Regions from separate parts of the Rickettsiella endosymbiont of Xylota segnis genome, predicted to be linked through region 2. Evidence: riboswitches for the same ligand, from Rfam matches in the RefSeq annotation. Region 2 holds a riboswitch; each other region holds the start of a gene.

Region 1 (10,297 bases), 710 kb from region 2:
GTAATCCAGCAGAACGACCAAATACAATTAAGTCCAGCAAAGAGTTACCACCTAATCGATTCGCACCATGCACGGAAACACAGGCACACTCTCCTGCTGCGTATAAACCTTCAACGACTTGATCTTGACCTTCAATATCCAGCGTAATCACTTGACCATGGACATTGGTGGGTATTCCGCCCATCATATAATGACAAGTTGGAACAACAGGAATAGGTGTGGTAATCGGATCCACATGCGCAAAGGTCAACGCCAATTCACGAATTCCGGGTAAACGTTTTTTAATAATCTCTGCACCGAGATGATCCAATTTTAATTTTACGTAATCGGTCCCTTCTGGATTAAATCCATTTCCAGCACGTAATTCTAATGCCATGGCACGCGCGACCACATCCCGCGAAGCTAAATCTTTTGCATGCGGCGCATAACGCTCCATAAAGCGTTCACCGTTTTTATTAATTAAATATCCACCTTCGCCACGACAACCTTCTGTCACTAAAACGCCAGCTCCAGCGATACCGGTCGGATGAAATTGCCACATTTCCATATCTTGTACTGGAAAACCCGCACGTAACACCATTCCGATACCATCACCGGTATTAATCATCGCATTGGTAGTTGATTGAAAAATTCGTCCCGCACCGCCCGTTGCTAAAATAGTTGCGCGTGTATGAAAAAAAACCACTTCACCGGTTTCGATGCACAACGCTGTGAGCCCAGCGACTTGGCCTTGTGGTGTTTTAACCAAGTCAATGGCATACCATTCATTAAAAAAATGTGTTTTGGCTTTTATGTTTTGTTGGTACAAAGTATGCAATAAAGCATGGCCGGTTCTATCGGCAGCAGCGCAGGTTCGCGCTGCTTGATCACCACCAAAATTTTTGGATTGTCCGCCAAACGGCCGTTGATAGATTTTTCCGGAGTCCATCCGTGAAAACGGTAAGCCCATATGTTCCAACTCATACACGGCTTCAGGACCGGTTTTACACATATACTCAATACTATCTTGGTCACCTAAATAATCTGAACCTTTCACCGTATCGTACATGTGCCAACGCCAATCATCTTCATGCGCATTACCTAAGGCACAGGTAATCCCACCTTGTGCTGAAACCGTGTGCGAACGCGTTGGAAATACTTTAGAAATTAATGCAACTTTCTGACCAGAATGCGCTAATTGCAATGCCGCGCGCATTCCTGCGCCACCCGCACCCACAATCACGGCATCAAATATATAAGTAGGCAAGGCCATTAGATTGTGCCCCAAAAAATAACTAAACCCCAGACAAAATAGAGGAATAGCGCAATGATAATAATAAGTTGAGTGATTAAACGTAAACTCGCTGATTTAATATAATCCGTCACTATCGTCCATAGGCCAATCCAGGCATGCCAAAATAAACTCAATAAAAATAAGCTACTGAACAAACGCATACCTATATGACTAAATAAGTTCTGCCAGGTGACATAATCTAATGGTTGATGACAAAGAATAAATCCCAATAAAAAAATAATATAGGCTGCCAAAATCACTGAGGTGGTACGCTGGATTAACCAATCACGTAATCCATTACCGCTAAGACTGGTTACATTAGTTAATTTTTTTACCATATATAAATTCCCATCAGACCGGTCATACCTATCGCCAATACAATAACCAAGCTAGCACTAAAGCGCGCGGACTTTAATTCTTCTGCAACGCCCGCATCCATCAACAAATGACGAACACCGGCTAATAAATGATAAAAAAGCGCAAATAAAAAGCCCAAGATGAGCAATTTAGTGACAGGATGCGCAAAACAGGTATGCACGGTAAAAAAAGCCTCTGGGCTATGTAAGCTAAGCGACAGGATGGCTAAAAAGATTGGGATCATTAAAAATAAGAAAAAACCAGAGATTCGATGCAAAATGGATACGATTGCCGTGATAGGAAAGCGAATTGTCAATAAGTTAAGATTAATCGGTCGTTTACTCACAAATTGTAAGCCTTTTAATGAAACAGGGTAAAAAGACTGGGCGATTATACGCTTAATTAACAGACAAATACAAATAAGTTGTACTTTTTTCTAGCACTTGAATGACAACACCTTCATTAACAATGAGTACTAATTATGGTCATTTGAATTAACATTCTTTCAGGCGTAAGTTGTTTAATGACAAAATAATAAATCAATTTTTAAGGAGTATAAATGGCTACCCTTAGACTAAATACTTAGAAGATCTATTATCCCATTTAGAAAGGCGTTCTAATAATCGGACCAAAAATGAAAGCTTTTGATGATTTTTTTTACATGGCATGCAGATTATAACAACTATCCAATAGGAAATTTCAATTTATCCGTTTCTGAGTTTAACAAACAAAAGTCTTGTCTCGCTTCGATTACCAATAATCAAAAAATAATTTCTTTGCTAAACTTCTGCGCAGAAATATATATCTGCTGATTTCACTTCGTTACTACGCCCAGCAACTGGGATATAAGCATTTAGATGCGTATCCCAACGCCTTCCTAATATTTCCACACCAGGTCGTTATCCAAAAATCACTATTATTGTTGACGCGTGTACGGCTAGCACGCATACCAACCTAAAATAGCCGCATCGTTATTAATCCAACGATAACCTAAGCCTAAATCTGTCAGCCATTGTTGATCACTACCATAAGCAGCTTGTGGATTCACATAGAAATTGTGGGTTTCATTGCCATCGAGTGACAACATTAAATCCGCTGACCCTACTGTATAAACACCGGTATAGGCATTCGCAGAAAATCGTGGGGCTAAGGAATCAGCTAAGCCATTAGTCGTATAGATACAGATAAGTGTGATTAAATAGTATTTTAACCAACGAATCCTGTTGCAATCCTTTTGCATGATCTGTTCCTTTAAATTCGCAACTCAATCTAAACTTACCAAGCGAGCTAACTTTTGACTCTCGTCAGTTTTTAATTCGCGGCTTTGCCCTCTGCTCAAATCTTCTGGCAAGCTCACATTACCAAAGCGCACGCGCAGCAAACGACTAACACTAACACCTTGCGATTCCCATAAGCGTCTAACTTCTCGATTGCGCCCTTCTTTAAGTACTACATGATACCAATGATTGGCACCCGATCCGCCACGCTCTTCGATATGCGTAAATGCCGCCATGCCATCCTCTAACTTCACCCCTTTTCTTAAACGCTGCAAAATTTTCTCATCAACTTTACCTATTACACGCACGGCGTACTCTCGTTCAATTTCGTAAGAAGGATGTGATAGACGATGCGCTAATTCACCATCATTGGTGAAAATTAATAAACCTAAGGTGTTAATATCTAAACGACCAATCATTATCCAACGTTGACCACGTAACGGTGGTAAATGTTCAAATACAGTCGGCCGTCGCTCAGGATCCGAGCGTGCACAAATCTCACCTTCAGGTTTATGATAGATCAATATGCGTCGTTTAAAATCGGACGTTGGTAGGAGCGGAATTGGCTTACCGTCTATAAAAATTTTTGCAGTCAAATCAATTCTATCACCGAGCTTGGCAGGCTGCTGATTTATACGAATTCGACCTTCGCGGATCCAACGTTCTATTTCGCGACGTGAACCGATACCTAAATTAGCCAATATTTTTTGTATTTTTTCATTCATAAGAAACAAAGCCGGTTAATTCTCTCATATTATGCTAAATTAAAAATCCCCGCTGATATTTTTTTTCTCTTGCTACATTTTTTTCCAATTGTGATTTAATGATATACTTAAAAGGATACTTTTCAGGATGAAAAGTTTGATACAGGAGCAATATGTTAGCGAGAATTTTTATTGCAGTATTATTAATACTCACTGCGGTAAGCACTTATACACAAACCCACCATACTAAAATTTATTCGCAAGTTTTCGGATCAAATCGTTTAAGTCCTTTTTGATAACGATGAATCTTTTCTGAATAATGTTGCGCATACCATTGCATATCAGCTATTTGACGGGCAGATAATGGCTTTATTTTACCAGGAGACCCCATCACCAAAGAACCATCCGGAATATACTGATTTTCTAATACCATGGCATTCGCAGCAATCAAACAATGCTTACCTATCACTGCGTTATTCAATATTTTTGCGCCAATCGCTATAACGGAATAATCACCCACCGCTCGCGCATGCACCATGGCATGATGGGCAATTGTTACATAACTACCAATTTGCATTGGCATATCTGGATCGGTATGTAACACCGCAGCATCTTGAATATTGGTATTTTCGCCAATTTCTATCACAGTATTATCGGCACGGACTACCGCTTGCGGTAAAATAATGACCTGATTATGGATAATCACGGCGCCAATCACATCAGCGCTTTCCGCAATAAAAATATCTTTACCTAATAGCGTTGGAGTTTTATCTTCAAAAGAATAGAGCACTTGCTTAACCTTGCTAATAGACTTGGTTTCATTGTTAAACGTTAGTCTACGATCCTCATTTACTCAGATAAAACACCAGTCCTCGACTATCGTTCCCTCAAACTTAAGTCTATCACTGGATTATACAGCAATCTAATTAAAGCATTTAAAAATTATTAATTTAATTTTGTAGGGTATCAAGCGCAGTATCATTCGTTTCACTCGTTTCATTATCAGCAGACAAAGAAATCTCTAACGGTTCTGTCAGTTGCGGCAAAGGAAAAGGCGGCAAATCTGCTAATTCTTTTAAACCAAAATGATCAAGAAATAATCTCGAGGTTGCATAAAGATTAGGTCGTCCAGGGACTTCACGTTGCCCAACCACTTGTATCCATTCTTGTTCCAACAAGGTTTTAACAATATTTGGATTTACTGACACACCGCGTATCGCTTCAATGTCCCCGCGCGTCACGGGTTGTTTGTACGCAATAATACTGAGGGTTTCCAAGAAAGCACGTGAATAACGCGCTGATTTTTCCGGCCAGAGTCGTTTAACCCAGGCATTGAGTGCACTAGCCGTTTGAAAACAATAACCACTAGCTAGTTGCTTTAACTGAATTCCGCGATCTTGATAATCTTCGCTTAATTCCAACAGAATTTTCTTAAGATTTGATTTAGTCGGCTGTTCTTCCGGGCTGAATAAATCTAATAAACGCTCGATACTCACCGGTTCACCGGCGGCAAGAATAGCGGCTTCACATATCGATTTTAGCGTTTGATTTTCCATACCCAAACTATAGCAGTAAACTGCCCATCATGGCGAGCAAATGCTGTGAGCGTGCATCTGCAATTGCATGTAGTATTAGTGTATTGTTATGCACTACTCGCTGGCATTGGCTAAGAAAAGTCGTTGATCTGACCCATTAATTCCTGTCTAATAGTAGCAACTCCAGGGGTGCTTTTTTTAAAGGCTGAGAGAATGTTCCCATTCAACCCTCATAACCTGATCGGGCTAAGACCTGCGTAGGAAGAAGTACATTGAAAACAAAAAATTATTCAGTTAAAAGCGCCCCCCTCTCTAATATCAATGCATTTACCTTAGAATCGCTATACCATGACGTGGATTTAATCCGTCAAATCCATCCGTTAATCCACAATATCACTAATTTAGTCGTTATGCCGACTACAGCTAATTTTTTACTCGCATTAGGGGCGGCACCGATTATGGCGCATGCCCAAGAGGAATTAGTAGAAATTATTCAATTAGCACAAGCCTTAGTCATTAATATCGGTACTCCTGATGAAACGTGGTTGACTGCCATAAAACAAGCCCAACACGCTGCTTTAAAACGTAATATCCCTATCGTCTTCGATCCGGTCGGCGCCGGTGCCAGCCGGTACCGCACGCAGGCATCCTTAACTATTATACAAAGAGGTATCGATGTCATCCGTGGTAATGCTTCAGAAATTATGGCTTTGTTAGATACCTCCATCACCACTAAAGGTGTCGATTCAACACAAATCAGTAGTCATGCCCTTGCATCTGCGCAAACCTTAGCTGAACAACACCGATGCATCGTGGTCGTCAGTGGCCAAATTGATTTTATCGTCAGTGCCACACAAACAATCACCTTAAACTATGGCACACCCTTACTTACTAAAGTGGTAGGTATGGGATGTTCATTAACCGCTATGATTGCCAGTTTTTTAGCAATTAATCCGGAAAGATTCAATGCTTGTGTTCATGCCATGGCTTGGATGGGATTAGTTAGCGAATATGCAGAAAAAAAATCCACAGGTCCTGGCAGCTTTTATTCTCAACTACTCGATAGCCTCTATTCAGTACAAAAGAATGATTTACAAGTCTTCCTTAAATCTAAAATTCCTGTATGAACATCTTATGTCAATCTATAACGAAGCATTAACCAGTGTCGTCAGTATTGCAGGTACGGACCCCTCCGGTGGCGCCGGCATACAAGCAGATATCAAAGCGATTTCAGCCACGGGTAGTTATGCTGCCAGCATCATTACCGTCTTAGTTGCGCAAAACACATTATCTGTCACTGCCATACAAGAAATTCCATTAGTGTTTATTCAACAGCAAATCGATGCTGTCTTTACTGATTTATCCATCGGCGCGGTTAAACTCGGTATGCTTTATCATGAAGAGATTATCCATTTAGTCGCTATAAATTTAAAAAAATATAAACCTCCATTTGTAGTGCTTGACCCGGTCATGATTTCTCAAACCGGTCATACTTTATTAAAACCTCAAGCGATACAAGCATTAGTGGATGTTTTATTCCCATTAGCGACATTGATTACACCCAATATTCCAGAAGCCGAAGCTATTTTACAACTTAACATTAATGATCATCGCAGTATGCAAGACGCCGCCACCTTACTCGCGACACGTTATAAAACTTCGATACTGCTTAAAGGTGGTCATTTAAAAACCACGTATTCGCCGGATATTTTTTATGATTATCCGCAAAAAAAAATATACTGTTTTGATAGCTTGCGCATAGACACTAAAAATACACATGGCACCGGTTGTACATTATCTGCAGCAATCGCTTCTTATTTAGCACAAGGCGAGAGTTTATTTAGCGCCATTACTCAAGCAAAACATTATTTGACTGAATGCATTTTAGCCGCAAAAAATTTAAAACTAGGTCATGGTCAAGGTCCAGTCCATCATTTTTATTTTTTAAATAAGGTAAAACAACATGTTTAATGAACTTAAAATTTCTGTTGCGGATGTCATGCCTAAAATTTATCTGCACCCTTTTAATCAAGAACTGGCCCAGGGTACTTTAGCTATCGAAACATTTACCTTTTACTTAAATCAAGATGCTTTATATCTTGCAGATTTTTCAAAAGCACTCGCGCTTACTGCGACACGATTACCACATGATCGGCAAAGTGAATTATTTATTCAATTTGCCATGAATGCACTCAAAGCCGAACGTGATCTGCATAATACTATTCTAAAAAAATATACTTCTACAACCTTTACAACCCATAAACAAAGTCCTTTTTGTTTTATGTATACCAATTATTTATTACGTATGGCAAGTACAGCGCCTGTAGAAGAAGCGGTAGCAAGTTTATTACCTTGCTTTTGGGTTTATCAACAAGTAGGACAACGTGCCTATAATAAAAAAATTCCCAATAACCCTTATCAAGCATGGATAGATTTATATGCGAGTGATGAGTTTAACCACTCCGTGGATTTAGTCATAGCCACTGTCAATGAACTTGCAGAACATGCAAGCATCTATTGCAAACAAAATATGTTAAGCGCTTTTAGATTAGCTACCTTGTGTGAATGGCAATTTTGGCAAGGCGCTTACTCACAACAAACCTGGCCAACTTAAAATAAATATAAAATTATTTAACCTTCGCTTTTTATTTTAATAAAAAAAAATTAAATTATTTTATATTTAATCTTAATGCTATTGTGAATACAAAATTGAACTGATATTCTTATTTTTATTTACTATCAAGTCATACATAATAAAGTCTATTTAAATAATAAATTTTTATTAATAATAGAGAGGGATATTAAATGTTAAATGAATACCAAATGGACCCTGCCCTTAATAAAAATCTTGTTTTTGCTTACCAACCGCCCCCAACTATAGAGACTTCAACATTACCAACTTTAGCTAAAAATTGGTTAGATGATTTACAAAGAATTGTTTGTACCACAAATAATAAATTACCAAACAACTGTTTTGCTAAGCATTTGGGCGAAACTTCCGAGTATCGCGCCAAAATTATATTATTAGAACAATTACAACTTATTTATCACCGCTTAATAGGGAATTTAGACACAGAACTAGGCAAACTCTCAGCAGACCATCGCCATGGTTTAATTGACAAATTAACCGAAGAGATTAAAGAGTGCACTGAAGGTTTTCATAACCGTGTAAACATTATTGTTGATTCATTTCATAAACCGCGAAATTTAGCCGAATTACTTTATATCGTGCGCTATCGATTGGTCCAAGAAATCGCTACCCAATTAACCGACGAAGTTCATGCCTGGAATGGTGTGAGTGTTATTGCAGCCATTGATGGTATAGGCATAAAGCCTAATTTTCCTGATGATACCTACTCGGGTGCTTTATCTAAGAATTCGATTCGACGCACATTACAACAAGCATTTTCTAAAAAATTTACTCCTTTTAACTTACCTTGCTTTTTAATTGCAGTCTTCATTGATTTCATTCCAGAATTAGAGATTGAAAAGAATGATGAAAACGGTATATGTTTACAAACGCAACAAAAAATAACTGAATTGATCAAGCGTTTTTTACCTAACTATATCAACGAAAAACCTGAGGATGAAAATAATTGGAAAAACTATTTTACAGTATCTTGCAACGAAAAAAATTCTTTAGTTTTTATTTTTGATAATGTTAATTGGGCTAAAATGTATCAATCTTTTTATCGTGCTTTATGCGATCAAAATTATTTGAAAAACCCTCAAATAAATACGTTACTTGATAGTGCTTATCGAAATTTATTTTTAGAAAAAAAACAGTTTAGGGTCCCGACAGAAGTTATTTCTAACTTGTTCGAAAAAGAAGACTATTCTGATTTACTAACGCAACTCGTTGAATTAAAAACGAGATTCCCCATATATTATAAAAGAATTAGTAAAAATAAAGTTTTTATTAAAAATGGCTTACCATTCATTAATTACTTATCAAGTCAATTAAAAATTAGTAAAGAATATTCTGAAGAAATCATGGAAGGGTTTCATTTAGTCATCCGTTTAGATTTACGTCGTAAAAATTTTCTTATTGAAAAAATAGCTGACACCTTTCTAGTAAAAAATCAAAACGGTTTTAATCTCTTGATGCTAGGCGCACTGAATAATCTGGACTTAGTAAAGGATATCTTAGCTTTCCTTAAAACGCATGAAACGATTGTTAATTCTGAAATAGCTGAAAAAATGCTTTTAATGAAAAATAGCGATCATTGCAATGCACTAATGATAGCCGCGAACAAACAAGCAGAAGCGATAATCACTATTTTAAGCTTTTTAACAACGCATATTGGTCGTTTTGCAAATGATACTGTGCGTAAGTTATTTACACAGCAACAAAAAAAAGATAGTGATACGGCGGTAACCTTAACTGTACGCAATAATCCCGATATGCTCAATAAGGTTCTAACATTCATAACCGACAATATGACCATCGATGGAGAAATTTTACATAAAGTTTTATTTCCCGAACAGGCCAATGGCACTTGTAATGCTTTGATGCTAGCGTTGAAAAATCAAGCCGATACAGCAGTTTCTATTCTAAAATTTATATCTGAAAATATCAAAAGTTTTGATCCTGAAATTTTAAGAAAAATGTTTTTAGAAAAGGACGAAAATGGTTTTACTATTTTAATGTTGGCTATTCGCTATCATCCTAACGTTTTACCCAACTTGCTTAAATTACTTAATGATCACAAAGTTTTTTTGCGCAAAGAATATCTAACTACATTATTTTTAGAAAAAAATTTATTAAATTACAATTTTTTAATGTTAGCAACAGAATATCAACCGGAATCGGTATCCATTATTTTACAGTTTATTCAAAATAAACAGAAAATTTTCAATCCCTATCTAGAAGAAATATTATTCAATAAAAATCAAAAGGGTTGTAATAGTTTGATGCTTTCCCGTCATCATCCAATAGCCATGACACCCCTCATAGATTTTATTCATCAACTACCCAAAGGCGTATTATCGCTCACTCTAGAAAAAATATTTTTAGAGAAAAATAACTTTGGTTTAACTTTTTTTATGTTATTAGCCAAGGACAAATCTCATTCTTTAAAGCTAGTATTGGAATTTATTGAAAAACATCCAGATCTTTTTACTCAAGAAAATTTGTTTAAATTGATCTTA
Region 2 (10,297 bases):
AATATTTTTAAATGTTTCTTCCAAATTAGATCGGCCAAATGATTCACTCATTACTTCTTTAAATAATTTTTTTTGAATTCCTATATTATTCAATATTTTATTTTCAAAAATTTCTTGCAGCTTTGTATTATTATCATCACCATTCGTGAATGTAAACTCTTCTAGTTTTTGAGCTAGAGTTTTTAAATTCTGTAAGGTATCTATTAATATATAACGTAATTGTGTTCGCGAATGCAAAGGCCAGATAAAACGTGATACTAATAATGCAATAATAATACCTAAATTGATTTCTAAAAAACGGCTCATCACTGTATAAAAATTAGGATCTGGAGAAATAACAATAATAATTAGTGTCACTGCGCCTAAAGGACCCGCTTCACTCCAAGTACTTGGACTATCGGCAATATAACTAAAAACAGCCGTGGCAACACATAGAATCAAGATAGTCAAAGCAACATTTGGATAAACAAGCCATAAGGTCAAGCTAGCAACGCTGGCCCCTATTACCGTCCCTAAAAAACGCATATATGATTTCTGTAAAATCGCACCGACACGTGATTGGGCACACATTACCACTAGAATAGTAATAACGACCCATCTCCCTTGGAGTGGTAGCTTAAATAGATAGGAAATTAACAATCCAAATAATAGTGCGATAGCTGTTTTTAAGCTATGAACAAGTCGATCACTGTCTAATCTACGAAATTGATGTCGCCATTGAATAAATTGCATGTTAGCTCGTTAATAAAATAAATGTACTTTTTACAAATTAATATGCGTATATTTAAAAAACTGATAGATAAAGCCTAAACAACTTAGTTTAAAATAGTCGGTGTTAAAAATATCAAAAGCTCACTACGCCTGCTATTCGACCTAGTTAAACGAAATAATCGACCTATAATGGGTAAAGTACCTAAAAAAGGAACCCGTTGTTCTATTTTACTCTGAGAATACTCATAGATTCCACCTAATACAACCGTTTCACCATTTTTTACAATAACTTGTGTTTTAATTCCACGTGCTTTAATTGTTGGAGCATCAACTGCCATAAAGGTACTGGGTTGGTCTTGATTGACCTTTAAGTCCAATATTATGCGCTCATCTGGCATGATTCGAGGTGTTACTTTTAATGATAACACTGCTTTTTTAAATATAACGTTGGTCCCTCCACTCGAGGCTTTTTCTTGATAAGGAATTTCAGCACCTGCTTCTATAAATGCAGTCTGTTGATCAGCAGTAATCAAATGTGGGGTAGAAATTACTTGAGCCGCACCTTCATTTTCTAATGCAGATAATTCTAAATCTAAAAAAGAATTCTGACCTAAACGCATTAAACGCAGACCTAGCGACACAGCACTAGTCGCAGGAGTAATCCCTGTGATAGGTAAATCCATTGTTAAATATTGTAATAAATCCGTATTAGAATTATTTATCTTATTTCTCAGTTGATGTTGAATAAGTCTATTAGCCGCTTGTGTTTGTGTTGAACCAAATTTTGCTCCTATTTCTTTTTCCATATTTTGGTCAATACTAACAATTCGAGCCTCAATCAAAATTTGGGCGATAGGTTTATCTAACTCCCTAACAAATGCTGCAATTTTATTTTGTTGTTCAACTGAGTCTCTAATCCATAAGCTATTCGTTGCATTATCTACACTAACACTACCCTGTGTAGATAAAAGTGTATTGATTTTATCTTTTAATAATTTACTGATATCTGATGCTTTTCTATAACGTATTTGTATAACTTTAAAAATTAACGGAGATAATTCTTTTTTTTTCTGTTGGATTTGTAAATTAATTCTATCTTGTTTTAATAATTGATCGGATGTGGTAATAAACCAACCATTAATAATGGAACGTTTAGCAAGACCTTGGGTTTGCAAAATAGTATCTAAAGCTTGCTCCCAATTAATATCGTGCAAATAGATGCTAAATTCTCCTTGAATTTTATCATCAATAATTAAATTATTGTTATGCATTTCAGACAAATACTGTAAGGCTGAACGAATTTTTATATTATGAAAAGTAAAAGAGATGTTCTCTTTAGCTAATAATTTATAATTTAAAATTAATGTTAAAAAAAAGATTAATAATTTTATATTAAGTGAACTTTTTAACATGGAAAAGCCTTTTAGGTTTATTTAACAAATTTATAATTTTTTCTAAATTATTGTTATTTTTAATAATAATTTTTGTAGCATAAATACCTATAACTAAACCTTGTTCTAAACCTAAATAATCACCTAATTTAATTCTACAAATTTGTTTGTTTGGCAACCTAACAAATCCCCAATTTTGCCCCTTAGTAGTTGATAAGGATCCTAACATTACTATTTTATCTAAAGAAAATTTCGTTAAATTACCATTTTCAACTAAGGATTTAGTAACTAATTTGTTTATTTTCGACAAATCTAGTATTAATTTTTTATTATTACAAGCATAAAAATTTAATGAAATTAAAATATTTCGGTTGATATTTTTTGTAAGCGAGTTAAAAAAACTCCATCTAAAACTGTTAATCAATACAATTCTATTCAACGCGATAGTTTCATTTATAAACTTAAAAATATTCTTATTGGTACCAGATAAATTGATTTCAATTGGCAATATATTTGAAAAATTTATTTTCTTGCTCGAATCACCTGTCCAAAATTTTTTTTGCTGTAAACATAAATCGAATTGATTTAATTTTTTAATTTTTTCATGATAATTTGAATATTTTGAAGCTATTAGTAGTTGACTGTTTAATTGTTTTTTTAAATATTGAAATTTTAAATAGATTTTTTCTTTCTTTTCAAGGGTTGATCGTAATGAAAAAAAATATCCAAATATGCACATAAAAAAAACGGTCGATAAGATTACAATAGATTTTAAGTTTATAGACCATAAATCAATTCTGTTTAAAATATACTTTCTCCTTATATGTACACTTGCAAACCAAAATACTTAATTTTCATTCAAGATCATTTGAACGACAAAATCCAATTGCAAATTCTGAAATTGATTAAGAATCAGCGATTGCAATTTTGAATCGAATTTTAATTGTAATAATTTTTTAAATTTTACATATTCTTTTTTTGAATTAGCATGCATTATTAAACTTAAATAAGGTGGATGAAATGCGACCAGATGGATAAAAATATCGGGTGTTATTAAATATTTAAGATGACTGATAAAATCTAAAATTTTTTTTACTTGCTGACGATTAGTCTTAATATTTTGTATAATTTTTGTCAGCTGTTTTTCTTTATATTTTATTTTTTTTATTTCTTGTACTATAGGTGATATATTTTTCATCTGAAAATAAATACGCTGATAGGCTAATTGATAATGTTTTATTTGTTGAATAATGAGAATTTTTGTAACAAATATCAAGATTAGGCACGAGCATGAAACATAAAACCAAACAATAATAAATCGCCTTATTTTTAATTTATTTTTATGTTCTCGCCAGGGTAATAAATTGATTTGCTTCACAAGATTTTCCCTATTTTAAAACCAACCTAAGTTAATTAACAGTCGTTCGAATTTCTTATTTTATTTTAAAAATTTAAATTGGTTCTTAAAGCTAACCCATAACTTAAAAATAAACTTAAAAAATTTTTCGCTAATTTATCGCTATCTACTATAGGACTACATTTAATAGAATTTGGATATTTTAATAATCGTACCTGTAACTCTAAAAAACCATCTAGCGTATTTAACAAATAATTTAATAACGCTATATTTATGCCAATAAGAAAAAGCTCTTTTAAAATAAGATATGGATACGCTAAAGCATATCTTTTTATACATTGTTTAATTTGTAATAAAATACATTCATATTCAAAGACATTGGCAAGATTTTCACAATAAACCATTGTTTGAGAACCATTAAAAAACAATAAAGTTAACTGACTCGCTCCTAGATCTAAGAGAATGACATTTTCATTTATCTTGTCAGGATAAAAATAACAACAGGCTCTTTCTAAAGCAAATGAACCTACTTCTACAGCAATGGGAATTAAATTTGCTTGTTGAATGATATCTAACCGAAAATCTAAATGATCTTTACGACAAGCTACTAGTAAAACTTTATGTTCTTGATTTTCGGGCAATGGATCAAAAATTTGATAATCAAAATAAATTTTACATAAAGGATAGGGAATGGATTGTTCAACCAATAATTCAATTATTTCTTCAATATGTTGACAATCAGCGCTGTCTATTTTCACCAATTTACTACATACCAGAATATCGGGAATATTTACTATACAATTTCTTATATGATCTTTGTCTAGCAATGTTTCCTTCAAGACAGCGGCAATCTGTGGAATATCTTTAGTCTGTTCAACTCCGATTGGGGTAGGAATTGTTTGAATAGCATATTCTTTAAGCTCATTATTACGGTCTAAACAAACCCATTTAATCGTGCGACTACCTATATCCAAACCTATCGCAGTATCGGTGTTATGGGTATTTTTAAATCTATCCTTGAAAAAATACATACGCTTTTATTTTTTAATGAAATTTTTAAAACTTATTCTTCTTTCATTATGCATTCAAATGATAAATTGTCAATTATTTAATACATAATCAGGCAGCTATTATTTTTGAAATGTCATGATGTTAAAAAATCCCTACTACTTTCTTTTAATCAAAATAAAGTGTACAAAGACCTCATTACACACTATTTTTATTAAAACCCTTGTTTAAGAGGGAAGTCACTTAAGTTATGATAGAACCCAGCTAATCAACTGTTTTCATTATGAAACGATCGAATCATTTTTCCCGTAATTTTTTTTTCATGCTATTAAGCCTTTTTATCACGCTTTTAGTAGCTGGAAGTCTCCTTTATATTTATCTTGATAAACAATTACCCGATGTTGAGGAATTAAAATCCGTACAACTTCCCATTCCGATGCGGATTTACACCAGTGATGGACAACCTATCGCTGAATTTGGAGAGTTACACCGAAATCTTGTTAGATTGAATGAAGTTCCTAATTTGATGGTTAAAGCTTTTTTAGCCACCGAAGATCAGCGCTTTTTAGAACATCATGGTGTTGATTTTTATGGTTTATTACGTGCTGCGGGTGAAGTATTGCTCACAGGAAGTAAAGTACAAGGAGGAAGTACTATTACAATGCAAGTTGCGCGTAATTTTTATTTATCTCGGGAAAAAACTTTTTTAAGAAAATTTACTGAAATTTTACTCTCACTAAAAATCGAACGAGAATTTACTAAAGAACAAATTTTAGAACTTTACCTTAATAAAATCTTTCTTGGAAATCGTGCTTATGGTATTGCCGCTGCTGCGCAAGTTTATTTTAATAAAACACTTAATCAACTCACGTTACCGGAAATGGCAACTATTGCTGGCTTACCAAAAGCCCCTTCTGCCATTAACCCGTTAGTTAACCCAATTGCGGCTAAACAACGTCGTGATCATGTCTTAATGCGTATGTATGAATTGGGTTATATCTCTAAAGCGGTTTATGGATCCGCAATAGCAACACCGATGTTAACACATGCGCAAACTAATACCGGAGGAATGATTAAAGCACCTTATGTCGCTGAAATGGTACGTGACATGATGTATAAAAGTTTTGGTGAAGATATTTATTTGAAAGGTTACAATGTTTATACCACAATCAATTCGGCCCAACAAATTGCTGCTGATAAAGCCTTACGGGTTACTTTATTAGCTTACGATAAACGACACGAATATAGGAAGCCAGAAAAAAATATTGCGCCATTAGATGCAAATAAAGTAACTCATACTTTGAATGCATTACATCGCGTTGCTTCTATCAATGGTTTAGACGCAGCTATTGTTATTTCTGTGACTGATCAAGCTATTACTGCTCTTTTAGTCGATAATCAAATGATTTTCATTCCTTGGCAAGGTGTAGCCTGGACCATGCCCCACCTTGACGCAACTAATTTAAATCCTCCACCTGACATCTTGAAAAATAAAGTTCATGTCGGCGATGTTATTCGTGTAGAGTTAACTGCAAATAATACTTGGGAATTATCGCAAATTCCTAAAGTACAAGGTGCTTTAGTCGCATTAAATCCACAAACAGGTGCCATTAGCGCATTAGTCGGTGGTTTTGATTATAATGTAAGCAAATTTAATCGTGTCGTTCAAGCAGAACGACAACCCGGATCCGGGTTCAAACCTTTCATTTATGCAGCTGCTCTAGCTAAGGGATATACCCTAGCCAATGTGTTTAATGACGCTCCATTGGTTTTTGATATACCTGGTCGTGATGAACCTTGGCGCCCACAAAATGATAATCATATTTTCAGCGGCCCAAGGCGTTTACGTATTGCTCTAGTTAAATCCATCAATCTTATATCCGTGCGCTTATTACAAGCTATCGATGTTCCCTATGTATTAACGTATGTAAAAAGATTTGGTTTTAACTCAAAAAAATTACCGCGCAATCTCACTTTAGCACTCGGTACAGGTGAAGTCACTCCTCTTGAATTAGCTCGAGCATATGCTGTGTTTGCTAATGGCGGCTTTCGAATAACCCCGTATTTAATTGATCATATTACCAATGAACAAGGTCAAATCATCTATAAAGCAGAACCTAAAATAGCTTGTGAAGCTTGTTTACGCGGAGAAATTGAACCCCCATTAACAGATGAAAAAGATAGTCCTTATGCACCACAAGTCATTCCTGCTGACATCGCTTTCCTCATGACATCTGCTTTAAAAGATGTCATTCGTTATGGCACAGGTTCACAGGCAAGGGTGTTGAATCGGAATGATCTGGCCGGAAAAACTGGTACAACAAGTGATTATGTCGATACTTGGTTTACAGGATTTAATAGTAATTTGGTATCAACTGTTTGGATAGGATTCGATCAACCGAGTTCTGTTCAAGAATATGGCTCAAAAGCCGCTTTACCTATGTGGATTGATTTCATGCGTGTCGCATTAAAAGGCCAGGCTGAAAAAACCATGCCACAACCTACTGATATAGTAACGGCAAATATCGACCCCACCACAGGTAATTTATTACCTGATGGAACACCAGGCTCTATCCTAGAATATTTTCGTAAAGATGATTTATCAAGAATATCGACGCAAGAAGATACAACCCCATTCAATGTGATTGATAGTCCTGGGGAAGTACCTATAGATAACAATAATACTGATACTCAAATGCCAGCAGAAAAGCAAGATAACACAACAAACAATGAACCGGTTTTTTAGTTTATAAGCCAACAGCTCTTTCTAAACTACGTTTTGTTTGTGGTCCTTCTAATACATGTTTCAATCGACCGTCAGGTCCAATAATAAATGTGGTTGGCAAACCGGATATCCCTCGTATACCAAAATTAGCTTTCGGATCATCCACTAATGTAGGAAATATAACGCCACTTCGTTGTATATGTTGCTGTAAATTACCTGGATCATCATAATTAAATCCGAACATCGCTACCTGGTCAGCATGCGCTCGATAAAATGCATTTAATTCGGGTATTTCGCCCATACAATATTCACACCATGTTGCCCAATAACTAATAACCACCCATCTACCTTTATAATTAGAAAAATTAAGATCTCTTACTATGCTGGCTCCCCATACAACGCTAGACACACTTAACAAAATGCTGGTTAATAGCACTAATTTAAAAATTTTACGCATATTATTCCTCGCAGTAGAAATGAGGTCGATCAATTTTGTGACAAACACTTAATAATTTTATTGGTTTTAAATCAGTGATCAATTCCATTAAACTTCAATTTTTAAAATAACTCAAGGAGGACTCTTAGTTCAAAAATAACACTGTCAAATTAAGTCACTAAATCTAAATTTCTAAGTCTTTATCCTTTTATTTTGCTAATGAGCTTGTTACCATGCGTTTTCGCTTAGGGGTGCCTAATAATTGGGCTGAGAAATACCCTTCTAACCTGATCGGGATGGGATCATGTCCGCGTAGGAAAAGTGTATGTTAAAATCGCCCGCTGTATTGGTAAGTAACGCAAGTTTGCACTATCAAGATAAAATTCTATTCGACCAATTAAATTTCTATTTGGCAGCTGGACAAACAACTTGTCTATTAGGTATAAGCGGCATTGGCAAAAGTCGTTTTTTACAGCTTATCGCCGGATTAAACTCTATCTCAGCCCCTGTCGCCACCTGCGATCAGAAAGGCTTGGCCGGTCGCTTAGCTTATATGCCGCAAACCCATGCTTTGTTACCTTGGCTCACTATTTTAGATAATGTTGTCTTAGGCTACCGCCTAAGACGAGACAATAAGCCGTATATTCAAGCTCGGGAATTATTACATCAGCTAGGCTTAAATGAGGCCATAAATAAATACCCTGCACAATTGTCGGGTGGAATGCAACAACGTGCCATGTTAGCACGCATACTGTTAGAAAAGCGGCCTATCGTATTGATGGATGAGCCTTTTTCTGCTTTAGATACCATAACTCGTTATCACCTACAAGAACTAACTGCAAACGCATTAAAAGATCACACTGTATTATTAGTGACACATGACCCCTTAGAAGCATTGCGTTTGGGACATCACATTGCAATTATGTCAGGTGAACCTGCAAAAATAAATTTTATAAACTGCGATCTTGCTGACTTACCACCTCGCTCATTAAATAATCCTGAATTATTACAATGGCAAACCAAACTTTTAAGTATGCTGCAGGAACTTAAATAATGGTGCCATTTATTGTTTTGCGTAATCAATTCAGCAATAGAATTACGCAGCTTCAAAAATTCGTGATATCTCTATGGCCCTTAAAACTTAATGTTTGCAAACAGTTATTTTTAAAAATTTATCCCTTATTTTTTCATAAAATGTGCATCCCAGTTTGGTTTATTATGATCTGGGAATGTTTGATTCGTATTTTACAACTACCTAATTACATATTACCCACCCCATTTGAAGTTTTACACAGCCTAATTAACCATGCAGGGTTGATTACATCACAAACGTTACCGACGCTAGCTGAAATTCTCTTTGGCTTATTTTTTGGAATTGTATTAGGCGTAGCTATTGCGCTCAGTATGTGCTTATTTCGTACACTGCATGCCTTCTTACTTCCTTTATTATTGGCCAGCCAAGCTTTACCAGTATTTGCAATTGCTCCCTTATTGGTGCTTTGGTTTGGTTATGGAATAACAGCTAAGATTATTACCACCACTTTCATGTTATTTTTTCCTATCACCAATAATTTTCTTGATGGTTTAAAACAAACGCCAGAAAATTATTTAAACATCGCTGAGATTATGAATAGTAATCGTTGGCAAGTTCTCTATCAAATCCGTATTCCAGCGGCGTTACCGAACCTTGCCTCCGGCATTCGACTTGCAACGGCAATGGCTCCTTTAGGAGCCATTATTGGAGAGTGGGTTGGATCGAATCAAGGTTTAGGTTTTTTATTGTTAAATGCTAACGCCCAGATGCAAATTGATTTAATGTTTGCTGTATTAGTGATTATATTTTTTCTAGGAATTTTTCTGTATTTCCTTGTTGATACTTTACTTAATCTGGCTTTACCCTGGACTTTGTTAAAGTCGGCTTAAACAATAGGTCCCTAATTTTAAAAAATAAAATATTTATTTATGCAAATACAAAAAAAAATTATTCTTCTAATAAGCATTTTGTTATTTAACAATAACGTTGCGGCTAAGCCTTTAACATTGATTCTAGATTGGCTGGTTAATCCCGATCATGCAGCCATTTTTGTCGCAGAAGAACAAGGATTCTTCGCCCGCGAAGGATTACAAGTTAATATTATTGCGCCTAGCAACCCAGATGATGGCACTAAACTGGTAGCAGCAGGCCACGCTGATTTGGCCGTTAGTTATGAACCGCAATTAGTGGTACAAGCTGCAAAAGGTTTACCTTTAATACGCATTGCCACATTAATAAACCAACCTTTAAATTGTTTAATTGTAAAAAAAGATGGGCCTATTCATCAGCTTGCCGATCTAAAAGGAAAACGCATCGCTTATACATCGCATGTTGAAGGAACGCTAATGTTAAATGCCTTATTAGAAAAGGCACACTTGCGGATGAGTGACGTACAAACAATTAATGTACAATACGATTTGACACAAGCACTTTTAAGCAATCGTGTCGATGCGGTTATTAATGTAATGCGCAACGTAGAACCTTTGGAAATGCAGTTTGCTCATCAAGCAGTAAAAATCTTTCCAGTCGAGCTAGCTAGGATTCCAACTTATGATGAATTAATTATCGTCGCCAATAAAAATAAATTATCTGATCCACGTATTATTAAATTTTTGACAGCACTTAGTGAAGCAAC
Region 3 (10,297 bases), 220 kb from region 2:
GCATCCTCGTCATTTTTTCTTTGTAAATACCATAGATTTAAAAGAAAAACCTACTGAATTTTTAAACGATAGTTCGAGTTTAGAAAATTGTCGTTTATGATCGATGTGAAAATCCACTATTTACGAATGTATTTTATTTTTATATTAATTATAAAAAATTTATTAGAGATTTTAAGAAAACTCTGGTTACTTTGATTTATCTAATCATCCTGCTGTTTATTTTTTTTAAATTGTTGTCATTATTATTCGCAAATAATAGCTAGTAAATTGACTTTTTATTAAAAATAAATTAATTTTATTTTATGTATAAAGTAATAATTTTAAAATTAAAAGGAAGTAAAAAGAATAATGAAATTAAAATCTCAGGATCGTCTTCATTCTGTTTCTAGCATAGAAAAAAAAATACGGGCTTTTTTAGAAAAAAATTCGATCAACATTCAACAATATTTTTTATTATCTCGTCATAAACGATCGAATGAGCAAAACTTAGAGGAGGCCACTGAGAAAGGTAAATATAATTATTGGTTAAGTCAAGAAGATATTGCCGATATTGCGCGCTTAGAATACGCTAATTTTCATAAGCCCAATAATGTTGAAGTTTCAGATTTTGAAATTGTTGGGTCTTTAGACCAATTAATTACGCAAATCGCTTCATTTCTAGTCAATGCAAAAAAAGTTAGTAGCGCACGACATACGATGGTCATTAATGTGGGTGCTATGCATTGGGTGACGTTGGTTTTTTCTTATCAGGATAGAGTGACTACGGCCTATTATGTAAACTCACTAGGATCTTCTCTGCAACCAGAATATCATCCGCTTTTTCAAGCATTCGAAGTAGAATTAATTGATTTCAGCCAATATTGTTCTCAACAGCAAACCGATGCTTATAATTGCGGTTTATGGGTTTTAGAAAACGCAGCCGATATCAATCAAATGTTAGATGAAAGGCTATCAGGGGATTGGTTGATTCAACAATTACAACGTCCTAGAAATACTGCATATTTCGCCGAAAGGCGACAATCACTTTCAGGATTGTTACGCACCGATGTTGAACGTTATCGTAGGAGAAGTGAGCAAGAACAATCCATAAGTGTAAAAAATCCTACTCAGTCGATTTCTGTGCGAAGACCTTTAGAATCTTCACCTATACAAGAGCCTTTGACAAAAAAAATAAAATTATTAAGCAAAGAAGAACAAGTCGCTATGTCTCTTGAACTATTCGTGCATAAATTTATGCTTAATTTTATCAAACGATTGAGTCTTTATCATATTACCGCTAAAGATCATAGAATTACTGAAGAAGCGTTTAAAGCAGAGTTAAAAACCGGCGCAACAGGCGCCTTAGTTGGGATAAGTACTGCTCAAAGTATCGTGGGTTCAATTCCTTCAATCGTTGCCTCGGTGCGGACCTTGAGTAGTCAGTTTTATCTTTCTAAAAGTAAGGCACAAAAAATTACCCGAATTTTTTCTACATTGACCGATGGTAGTTTAAATCAGTTGTTGTCTGAAGCAGGTGTGCAAATTTTTAAAAGTTACGAAAGCCAATTTATGCAAGTGACTGACAAAGCAGGCGATAAGATGGCAATAGAGAAATTAGCTGAAGATGCCGGCGCTCGAGCCCTAAATTACATTGCAGATAGCGGCGCGCCTGATCAACTGATTTCAATTGATTTAATAACACAAGGCGTAGTTTTAGGTAAATCAGACAAATTTTTTGATCCCAGTTTTAAAAATGTACGAATCCGTATTTCCGGTAATAGAGTCCAGGATAGATATGGTAAGAAAATAAATACGGCCAATCTATTCGAAAAAACTGGATTATTTCTCCCTGACACACAAAAGTCTCCTAAATTTTACCGATTAAGAAAAACTTTGGATAGTTCAAGTTATGGTTATCGACATCCTTTTAACTGGGAGATGGAAAATGGCGAGCTTATGCTTGAGTATCAAAATAAATACCTAGAAGAAACAATAGTAGAGCCCAAAACAGAAAATCAATTTCAATATTTCTCTCGAAGATATGACTATTTAGATTATCCTGAAACGTTGAGCATTAAGCAAACTGCGCAGAATATTTTACAAAAGATTAATGCTGTACCGGCTGAAATTAAATATGCGGAGTCCGTTAGCCCTAAAAAAAAGTCTATTATTTTTAACTTGAGAAATCCAGTAGAAAATTTTAGTGGCAGAAAAGAAGCGCTGATCCAACTACATAACTTACTCTCCGGTAAAAATATTGGTGTGGTAAGCCATTTATTAGCGAGTTTATCCTTAGATACAGCGACTAAATCCACACCCTTAAGACACTCTTTAGCATCGCTGAGTGGATTAGGTGGGATTGGCAAAACACAGGTAGCTTTGCGTTACGCTCAAGAGTATGCCGCTTTGTATGATAACAATGTGATTTGGATAAATGCCGAAACTAAGAATGATATCCTGCTATGTTTGCTTAAATTATCCGTCCAGTTGGATATTAATATTAAAGATAATTATGGGAACCAAAAAGATGTAGGTGAATTAATACATGAAATTTACACTTATTTTTCGGCAGAAAAAAGCTTATTTATATTTGACAATGTGGAAAATTATCAAGAATTTTCTGATTTTATTCCTAAAGTATTAAAGGGTAATACACCGACCTTATTAATAACATCACGTTATAGTAATTGGAAAAATATAGCTACGGTCCTATCAATTGATATCTTTACCGAACAAGAAGCAAAAGAATTTATAAAAAAAGAATTATCGATCAACAACGATCAACAAGATGGCAAGATAAAAGAACTAATTATTTTGTTACAAGGCCTACCTTTAGCTTTTCAACAAGCAGTTGCCTATATTGACGTGCAAAGAAATGTCAATAGTGACTATAGTATTAGTGATTATATAAACCAATATAAACTGATGTCTCATGAAGTTCTTAATTTTGATTTTTTTAACTTTAACAATGATCCTTACACCAAAACAGTGTTTGTTACTTGGAAAATTACGCTGGATAAAATCAAGCAAAATTCCTTAATAGGTGAAGAAGCGCTACAAATATTAAATATCATGGCCTACTTGCACCCTGACAGTATTGCTAATGCTTTATTTTTACCTTTAGAAAACTCTGAAAAATTGGCAAGTGCCATTCATTTATTACGCTCCTACTCGATGATTAACCAGCAAAATCAACCGGATATTTCAACTATCCATCGTTTAGTGCAACAGGTTGTTCGTATCAATCTTGAAAGAGATGTTAAGGCTTTTCAACGAGTTGCGGAACAAACTATCAAAATAACTGAAAATTTTTTTCAGAATAAAGATACAGAATTACACTATATCCATTTTTTATTGCATATGAGTCAGTACGATGAATTAGCTTTAGCGTTAAATCTAGGATTTACCCGAAGAAGAGTGCTGGATATATTAATTTATTCGAATTATGACGTTAATTTGAACAATATATATGATAATGCTCGATTGATTATGAATAAAGAAGCCTATTTTGAATTCATGGGCGAAAGTTTACATTATATTCTTAAACGTGGTTTATTATTTTATCTTTCCGAGACACTCAATTATCTCGAAAAAAACTTAGTTGAAGAAGTTATTACCCGACAGGATCTTAGCTCGATTATCGAATATCGTTATAAAATTGCCGTTAAATATAAGGGTCGATGGTTAATGCCGGGTTCCATCGAAAGAGCGAGACAACTGGGTGCATTACGCTTATTTTTTGAATTTGAACATAAATTATTTTCTCCAGATACAACAAGTTGTTCGCGACAAAGAAAAAAAAGAGCATTGGTGCTTTGTCCAAACAGAAAATTTTTTTCAACTCCTAAGCAGATTACTTCGCAAGAACTGATTCAGCGCTTACAACGTGTCGGGCGACTCGCAGAATTTGCCTCGACGAGTATGTTGTCTAAGGATATCTTATCGGACCTGCTGCAAGGTAAATTAAGCCGTGTGGCTATAAATTTTGGCTTAATCACCGGTAGCTTTTTATTAGGCGAAGTTTCTAATGTATTACTAACGCAAGGGGAAATATTAACAGCAACAGAAAAACAATTATTAGAAAAAAACTTGGCCTTGGATGGTAAGTTCGCTTTTAATATTTTATTTCATGCAGATGTTGTTCCATTGGGAAAAAGATTGTTTTTAGGAAATGCTATCAAAGTCGCCGCTCCCTTTATTGGACGTGGTATATCCATTTTTAGTAATTCCTATTTTTTATATAATGAAATACAGGCGTATCACCAGGGCGATTCAAAAGTGCTACCCGATTTAATTGCCAATGGTATGCTGCTAGGTTTGGATGGCTTGCAATCGGGTGTTAAAGCAGCGGAATATTTAGAACTCATTGAAGGTTTTTCTGATATTACTGGGCCTTTAGGTGAAGCCGCAAGTTTAGCTATCTGGATAGAGAGTGATTTGGCACGAGCAAAAAAACAAGAGCAATGGATTGATAAATATGTACATTTGGATACAGAAGAAAAATGGTGGGAACGCTTACGTGTATTTGCACATTTTGCGCCTTCCGCTTATCTTGAAACTGAGGCTTATAATAACCAGCTGGTTAAACTAGCTATTGCCTTTTTGAAAAATAACACGGATATTCAAACCTATATTTTTCCTGCGGCCTGTTCTGCTACGCAAGTCTATGCAAATAATGCTGTTTTTTTAAGAAATCAAATATCCATAAAATTAAGTAAAACGAATCCAGATCCACCTGATGAGGGAGAATTGTTTTGCTTTTCAGGTTTAAAGGAATCTGAGGCTTATATAGAAGCGGCTGAATGGTCTTATTTGGCTTATCCTGCTTTGCAATTCATTCATTTTGTAAAGGTTTATTATTGTAAAAATGCAATTGGTGTGAAATATATAAAAAACCGCACAGGAAACATTCAGTTAATTGCTTTAAGCGATGGCGATGATCAAGTGCTTGCTGCGCCAGATAAACCGAGTTTTATTCATGTGAGTAACGGAAATAAAAACTATGAAGGGGGTGATGAGGGTAGTTTTTATATTTTAGAAGGTGAAGCAATTACTGGAATGATTCAAGGTGGAAAAGGACTTAATATTGCCAAATTCCAAGAGATTTTTCTTAACGAACAATACTACATTCCATTAATGGATTATAACGGCCTAAGCTGCAGAAAAACCAAAAATTTTACGCACAACCTATGTGAAAAAGGTTTGAAGATACGACATATTCAAAAAATATTGGGTATAAAAAATCAAAAGGATATTTTTTTTATTACAGACAACAATATAAAGTACGTGGATGGTTTGGCAGGAAGAAATCATATCTTCCGCGACGAAATTTTCATAACCAATAAAACCGCGAATAATCTAGAGATAGAGTTAAGGCCCAATACGGTTATTCATTGTTTCGAAACATTTAATGAAGCAGTTACCATTCTGCATACATTACAAGCAAATCAAACCGGCGAAGTTTGGATGCATTTCGATTTTAATGGACCCATTCATCATCGAATTTATGTAGATTTTTCTTTAGAAGCACTTCATGACATCGTTACTTATCCGTATGCATTTACTTTTCATTTTTTACAAGAACAACAATCTTTTAATATAAGCTTGTGCTTTCCCTTACAGTCTATATTTAATCAATCACAATCAGAGATGCTAAATCACGTCTATTTTAGCTTGACAAATAATTTACAAATTAAATTTAATCCTCCCTATCTTTATATTCAAGAAAATAGTCATCGAAGCTTAGCGCAAAACATCCACTATTATTCTACAATTGCACAACGATTAAAAAAGACACTAAAAATTTATCTTGCGCAAAATGAGATGCTACACATTGATTATGGGAAACAAAAATTTCTTGCAAATGATGTATTAAAACGTAGCCATTTAATCGCGCAAGGCGATCAAGCGTTTTTCAGAATTGTCTCAGGTTCACAGTTGAATTTCCCGTTGCCAGAAGTAGTCATATACGATAGTAATGGGGGAGATGATTTTACCAAAACTTTAGATTTGACTGAGATTTGGCAACAGGCTAAACAGGCCTGTCCCGAAAACAATATTGTGCCGCGAATATTTCAACATGCACAAGACTTAATAATAAGTGTAGAAGTTAATTACTATCCCTTAGAAAAGACATGCGTTCGATTAGAAAGTACTTGGTCTGTTGCCAAAATAAAATTAAGCGCTGCCGGTGTTAATAATTGGTATCAACAGCTAGAAGTTATTTTACATAAAACATCTTTGGCCATTATAGCAAACGAAGAGGGAGATTGGCATTTTGAACGCTACCCATTAATTTTTAATCAAGATAAAGACATTATTGTTTTGATAGAAGAAAATTTAGTGCATGAGCGCGATGTTATTGTATTAAAACCAATCGGTTCCAAGCACTACCGTTTTTTCTGTCATAATAAAACTGACTTGATTTTTATGAATGATTGGGACAGCGTTACTCGATTATTTGATCCCACTCTAATTATCTATAGTCGTTTTTACCAAGATGAACAGATGAGATCGAAAGCCTTGTCCTCTAAACTAAGTTTTTTAGATCAGCAAATCATCTTGGAAACGCAAAAAGAACAAATTGATCAAGCGTATAAACATTGTGTTAATTTTTCTAATATTTCCTTGCATCAACTGCAGGAATATAAATATGCTAGCAGTAAAGAAAATAATGGTGGCATACAACGCTCAGACAGTTCTGTGCGGGTAAAGCGACAAATTGATACACAAAAAAAATTAGCAAAATTTATTTCTACGCCGTTATTTCGTGGTAAGGATCTATTTGCTAGTAATAAGTCGATTCATCCAGCAAATAGGCTTGATAAAATAAAAAAAACAACGACCAAGAAGTCTAATGTTAGTGTAAAAGTTGGCAAGAAACCGAATATTTCTTATCTGCATAGATATACGAAGCGCAAGGTTTATCAGTTAAAAAAACCAAATAAGCTACACTATATTCCTACCCATCCTATGAGCTTATTTAATCTTCCCGAACAGACTATCGGCTTTAATCCGGCCAAATCGATAGATTATTCTAGGCCATTGCATCAGCAAGATATTCAGCACCCAGTTAATTTTAATGATTCATTGACTAATCTGCCTAACCTGCTTTTATTCGGTGTTCTTCTGAATAAAAAAAGATTTCTCTCCAATTCAGTGAAAAATCAGCGACCATTCACGAATGATAGTCTCGATAAAATTCATGAAATAGAAGGAAGGGTCATGAAAGCATTGCAGAACCCGCCATTTTTTTAAGTCTAGAATGGTGACTTGCTAACAAAGCTTGGCTAGCCAAGCCCAAGCTAATATTTCTTGATTAGCAAGACGAGCATAATGTAGAATTGACTTGTTAGATGGCGCGGGGTGTCGGAAACGGCTGAGATTATGACCCGTTGAACTTGAACTGATTCATATCAGCGTAAGGATCGCCTTCAAAAAATGCATTCCCTATTTCTTATAGGGGTGTTTACCTTTTGCCATCTCCATTTTTTATTGATCAAATGAGAGGTTATGGCAATGTCAGCATTAAAATCCCGAGTTAGCTTGTTACTTAATTGGTACACCAATCCTTACCATGCGCCGATTATTGTCGCGCAGCAATTAGGGTTTTATGCGCAAGAAGATATTAAATTAGCGATACTCGAGCCCAACGATCCTAGCGATGTAACAGAATTAGTCGGTTTAGGTAGCGTTGATTTTGGCGTGAAAGCGATGATCCATACGGTCGCCGCTAGAGCGAAAGGCTATCCAGTCACGTCGATTGGTACACTGCTTGATGAACCACCCACCGGTTTAATTGCCTTAAAATCAAGTGGAATTCGAAACTTTCATGACATCGTTAACAAACGTGTAGGTTATATCGGCGAGTTTGGTAAGAAGATTATTGATAATCTAGCAGGGTTTGCAGGTATCGATCAAAAAAGCTATGAAACCGTACGTATAGGCATGAACGTTACTGATGCGATCTGTCGGAACATTATTGATACCGGTATTGGATTTATTAATTTTCAAAAAATTGAATTAGAACAATTACGCGGTGAAACCGTATTTTTGCGTATCGATCAACTTGCGGGTTTAGGTTGCTGCTGTTTTTGTTCGGTACAATTCATCGTTCCTGAGCAAACCTTACAAAAAACTGAATTAGTTCAATCTTTTCTTAAAGCCACACAACGTGGCGCGGCATTGACTACGGAACAACCTGAAGAAGCCTATGAATGTTTATGTCAAGCAAAACCACAATTACGTACGCCGCTTTATCATAAGATTTTTATGCATAGCTTGCCGTTTTTTTCCCGTACTTTATTAAACGTAGAACGAGATTGGGATAAAGTTGGCCGTTATACTAAACATTTAGATATTGTCGACGAACATTTTGCTGTAAGGGACTGTTATACCAATCAATTTTTACCCAAAGTTCCCTACTCGGAAATATCGGCCGTTGCGGATTGCCTGACCAGCGAATGATGATGCAAGCGGGTATTGTAGGAATGGGCATCATGGGTCGGTTGCTGGCATTGGCATTACACAATAGCGGCTGGCAAGTTACGCTTTTTGATGAGCATCAAGGGGATGGTAACTGCAGTTCGGCTGCGGCAGGCTTATTAGCGCCATTTTCTGAATGTGAAAAAGCCGATTCTGTAATTTTCCAGTTAGGACAAGAATCGGTTAAATCTTATTGGCCTACTATTCTTAAACAATTATCAGAACCTGTTTATTTCCAACAAGCTGGCTGTATCGTCGTTCATCATCCTCAAGACAAGCCTGAATGGCAGTATTTTTCTCGACGTATAAGTAATAAATTAGCAACAGATAATTATTTTCAGCTGTTATCTAAAGAAACCTTAACTCAACTTGAGCCGGAACTCAGTAAGTTTGAGACCGCCTATTATTTTCCTGATGAAGCACAAATAGATTGTCAGTCCGTTATGAACAGTCTAAAAGAATATTTGCAGGCACAAGCCATCTCATTTAGTTTCAACACATACGTTACATCTTTGCTATCTAGACAAATAATTACACAGAAAAAAACCTATAAATTTGATTACGTATTCGATTGTCGAGGGATGGGTGCGCGTACAATTTTTACCGATTTACGTGCAGTGCGTGGCGAATTAATCTACTTATATGCACCTAATGTGCAATTGCAGCGTCCGATTCGGTTTTTACATCCGCGTTATAGTTTATATATTATTCCAAGACCCGGAAATATTTATATTATTGGATCGAGCGAAATTGAAGTTGAAGATTATAGTGCCATCTCAGTTCGTACCAGTTTGGAATTAATGACAGCGGCTTATTATTTACATCCGGGTTTTGCTGAAGCACGGATTATTGAAACGAGAACGCATTGTCGGCCGACTTTAGCGTCGCATTTACCCTGTATAAAACACGAAGAAGGGCTAATAGCTGTGAATGGATTGTACCGTCATGGTTACTTGATCGCACCCACATTAGTGGAAGAAATTTTGTGTGGAATTAATCAACAGGATTTTCAATATCCAGAACTTTGGAAAGCTTATGATAAATGTTTTTCTTAATAATAAAAGCCATCGCATTGAAACTGAATCAAGTTTGTATGATTTTTTAATGCATAATAAGCAACTTAAAGATGATATGGCTGTGACCGTCAATAATACCTTAGTGGCACGTAGGGATTTTAACAATACTTTCTTAAAAACAAATGATTGTGTCGATATTTTGATACCCATGCAAGGAGGATAAGCATGTGGAATCTAGCGGGAAAAATTGTAGAAAGTAGATTACTCTTAGGGACTGCACACTATCCTTCATTGGCGATGATGACAGCGGCTATTCAAACTTCAGGCGCACAGATCATTACCTTATCTATTCAACGTCAAACAGCATTTAACTTGGGTGGAGAAGATTTTTGGCGAGCTATAAAAAAACTAAATTATTGCCTGTTACCGAATACAGCAGGATGTAGAAACGCTAATATGGCCATTAAAACAGCTCAGATAAGTCGAGAATTATTTAATACCTCCTGGATAAAATTAGAAGTTATCGGCGATGAATATAATTTACAAGCGGATCCTATCGAATTAATTAAAGCGGCAAAAATTTTAGTTGAGCAAGGTTTTGAGGTTTTTCCTTATTGCACGGATGATTTAGTTATCTGTCAAAAGCTCGTGGATGTGGGTTGTAACATTTTAATGCCTTGGGCAGCGCCTATCGGATCGGGCAAAGGCTTGTTAAATCCTTATGCCTTGGCCACCTTACGCAATCGACTACCCGATATTACATTGATTGTTGATGCCGGGATTGGTAAGCCTTCGGATGCTGTGCAAGTGATGGAATT

The links. Region 2 has a riboswitch for thiamine pyrophosphate ahead of AACL18_RS06470 (ABC transporter ATP-binding protein). Riboswitches for the same ligand answer to the same signal wherever they lie in the genome.
Region 1: linked by a shared signal. The riboswitch ahead of thiM (hydroxyethylthiazole kinase) and the one ahead of AACL18_RS06470 (ABC transporter ATP-binding protein) in region 2 are both predicted to bind thiamine pyrophosphate.
Region 3: linked by a shared signal. The riboswitch ahead of AACL18_RS05510 (ABC transporter substrate-binding protein) and the one ahead of AACL18_RS06470 (ABC transporter ATP-binding protein) in region 2 are both predicted to bind thiamine pyrophosphate.

The regions. Positions count from the first base shown of each region.
Region 1 covers NZ_OZ026451.1:713,718-724,014, reverse strand. The annotation lists gene sdhA (succinate dehydrogenase flavoprotein subunit) at 1-1,252, opposite strand, end outside; gene sdhD (succinate dehydrogenase, hydrophobic membrane anchor protein) at 1,252-1,611, opposite strand; gene sdhC (succinate dehydrogenase, cytochrome b556 subunit) at 1,605-1,976, opposite strand; gene AACL18_RS03270 (hypothetical protein) at 2,568-2,870, opposite strand; gene rluB (23S rRNA pseudouridine(2605) synthase RluB) at 2,895-3,632, opposite strand; gene AACL18_RS03260 (gamma carbonic anhydrase family protein) at 3,865-4,401, opposite strand; gene scpB (SMC-Scp complex subunit ScpB) at 4,562-5,167, opposite strand; TPP riboswitch at 5,322-5,427, shown strand; gene thiM (hydroxyethylthiazole kinase) at 5,419-6,273, shown strand; gene thiD (bifunctional hydroxymethylpyrimidine kinase/phosphomethylpyrimidine kinase) at 6,281-7,117, shown strand; gene AACL18_RS03240 (TenA family protein) at 7,110-7,760, shown strand; gene AACL18_RS03235 (hypothetical protein) at 7,952-10,297, shown strand, end outside.
Region 2 covers NZ_OZ026451.1:1,426,146-1,436,442, forward strand. The annotation lists gene AACL18_RS06435 (FUSC family protein) at 1-732, opposite strand, end outside; gene AACL18_RS06440 (type IV pilus secretin PilQ) at 816-2,123, opposite strand; gene AACL18_RS06445 (pilus assembly protein PilP) at 2,104-2,841, opposite strand; gene AACL18_RS06450 (hypothetical protein) at 2,950-3,480, opposite strand; gene pilM (type IV pilus biogenesis protein PilM) at 3,546-4,490, opposite strand; gene AACL18_RS06460 (penicillin-binding protein 1A) at 4,751-7,213, shown strand; gene AACL18_RS06465 (TlpA disulfide reductase family protein) at 7,215-7,649, opposite strand; TPP riboswitch at 7,866-7,964, shown strand; gene AACL18_RS06470 (ABC transporter ATP-binding protein) at 7,954-8,682, shown strand; gene AACL18_RS06475 (ABC transporter permease) at 8,847-9,551, shown strand; gene AACL18_RS06480 (ABC transporter substrate-binding protein) at 9,591-10,297, shown strand, end outside.
Region 3 covers NZ_OZ026451.1:1,205,124-1,215,420, reverse strand. The annotation lists gene AACL18_RS05520 (GNAT family N-acetyltransferase) at 1-100, shown strand, start outside; gene AACL18_RS05515 (NB-ARC domain-containing protein) at 349-7,236, shown strand; TPP riboswitch at 7,331-7,424, shown strand; gene AACL18_RS05510 (ABC transporter substrate-binding protein) at 7,498-8,445, shown strand; gene AACL18_RS05505 (FAD-dependent oxidoreductase) at 8,448-9,518, shown strand; gene thiS (sulfur carrier protein ThiS) at 9,499-9,702, shown strand; gene AACL18_RS05495 (thiazole synthase) at 9,705-10,297, shown strand, end outside.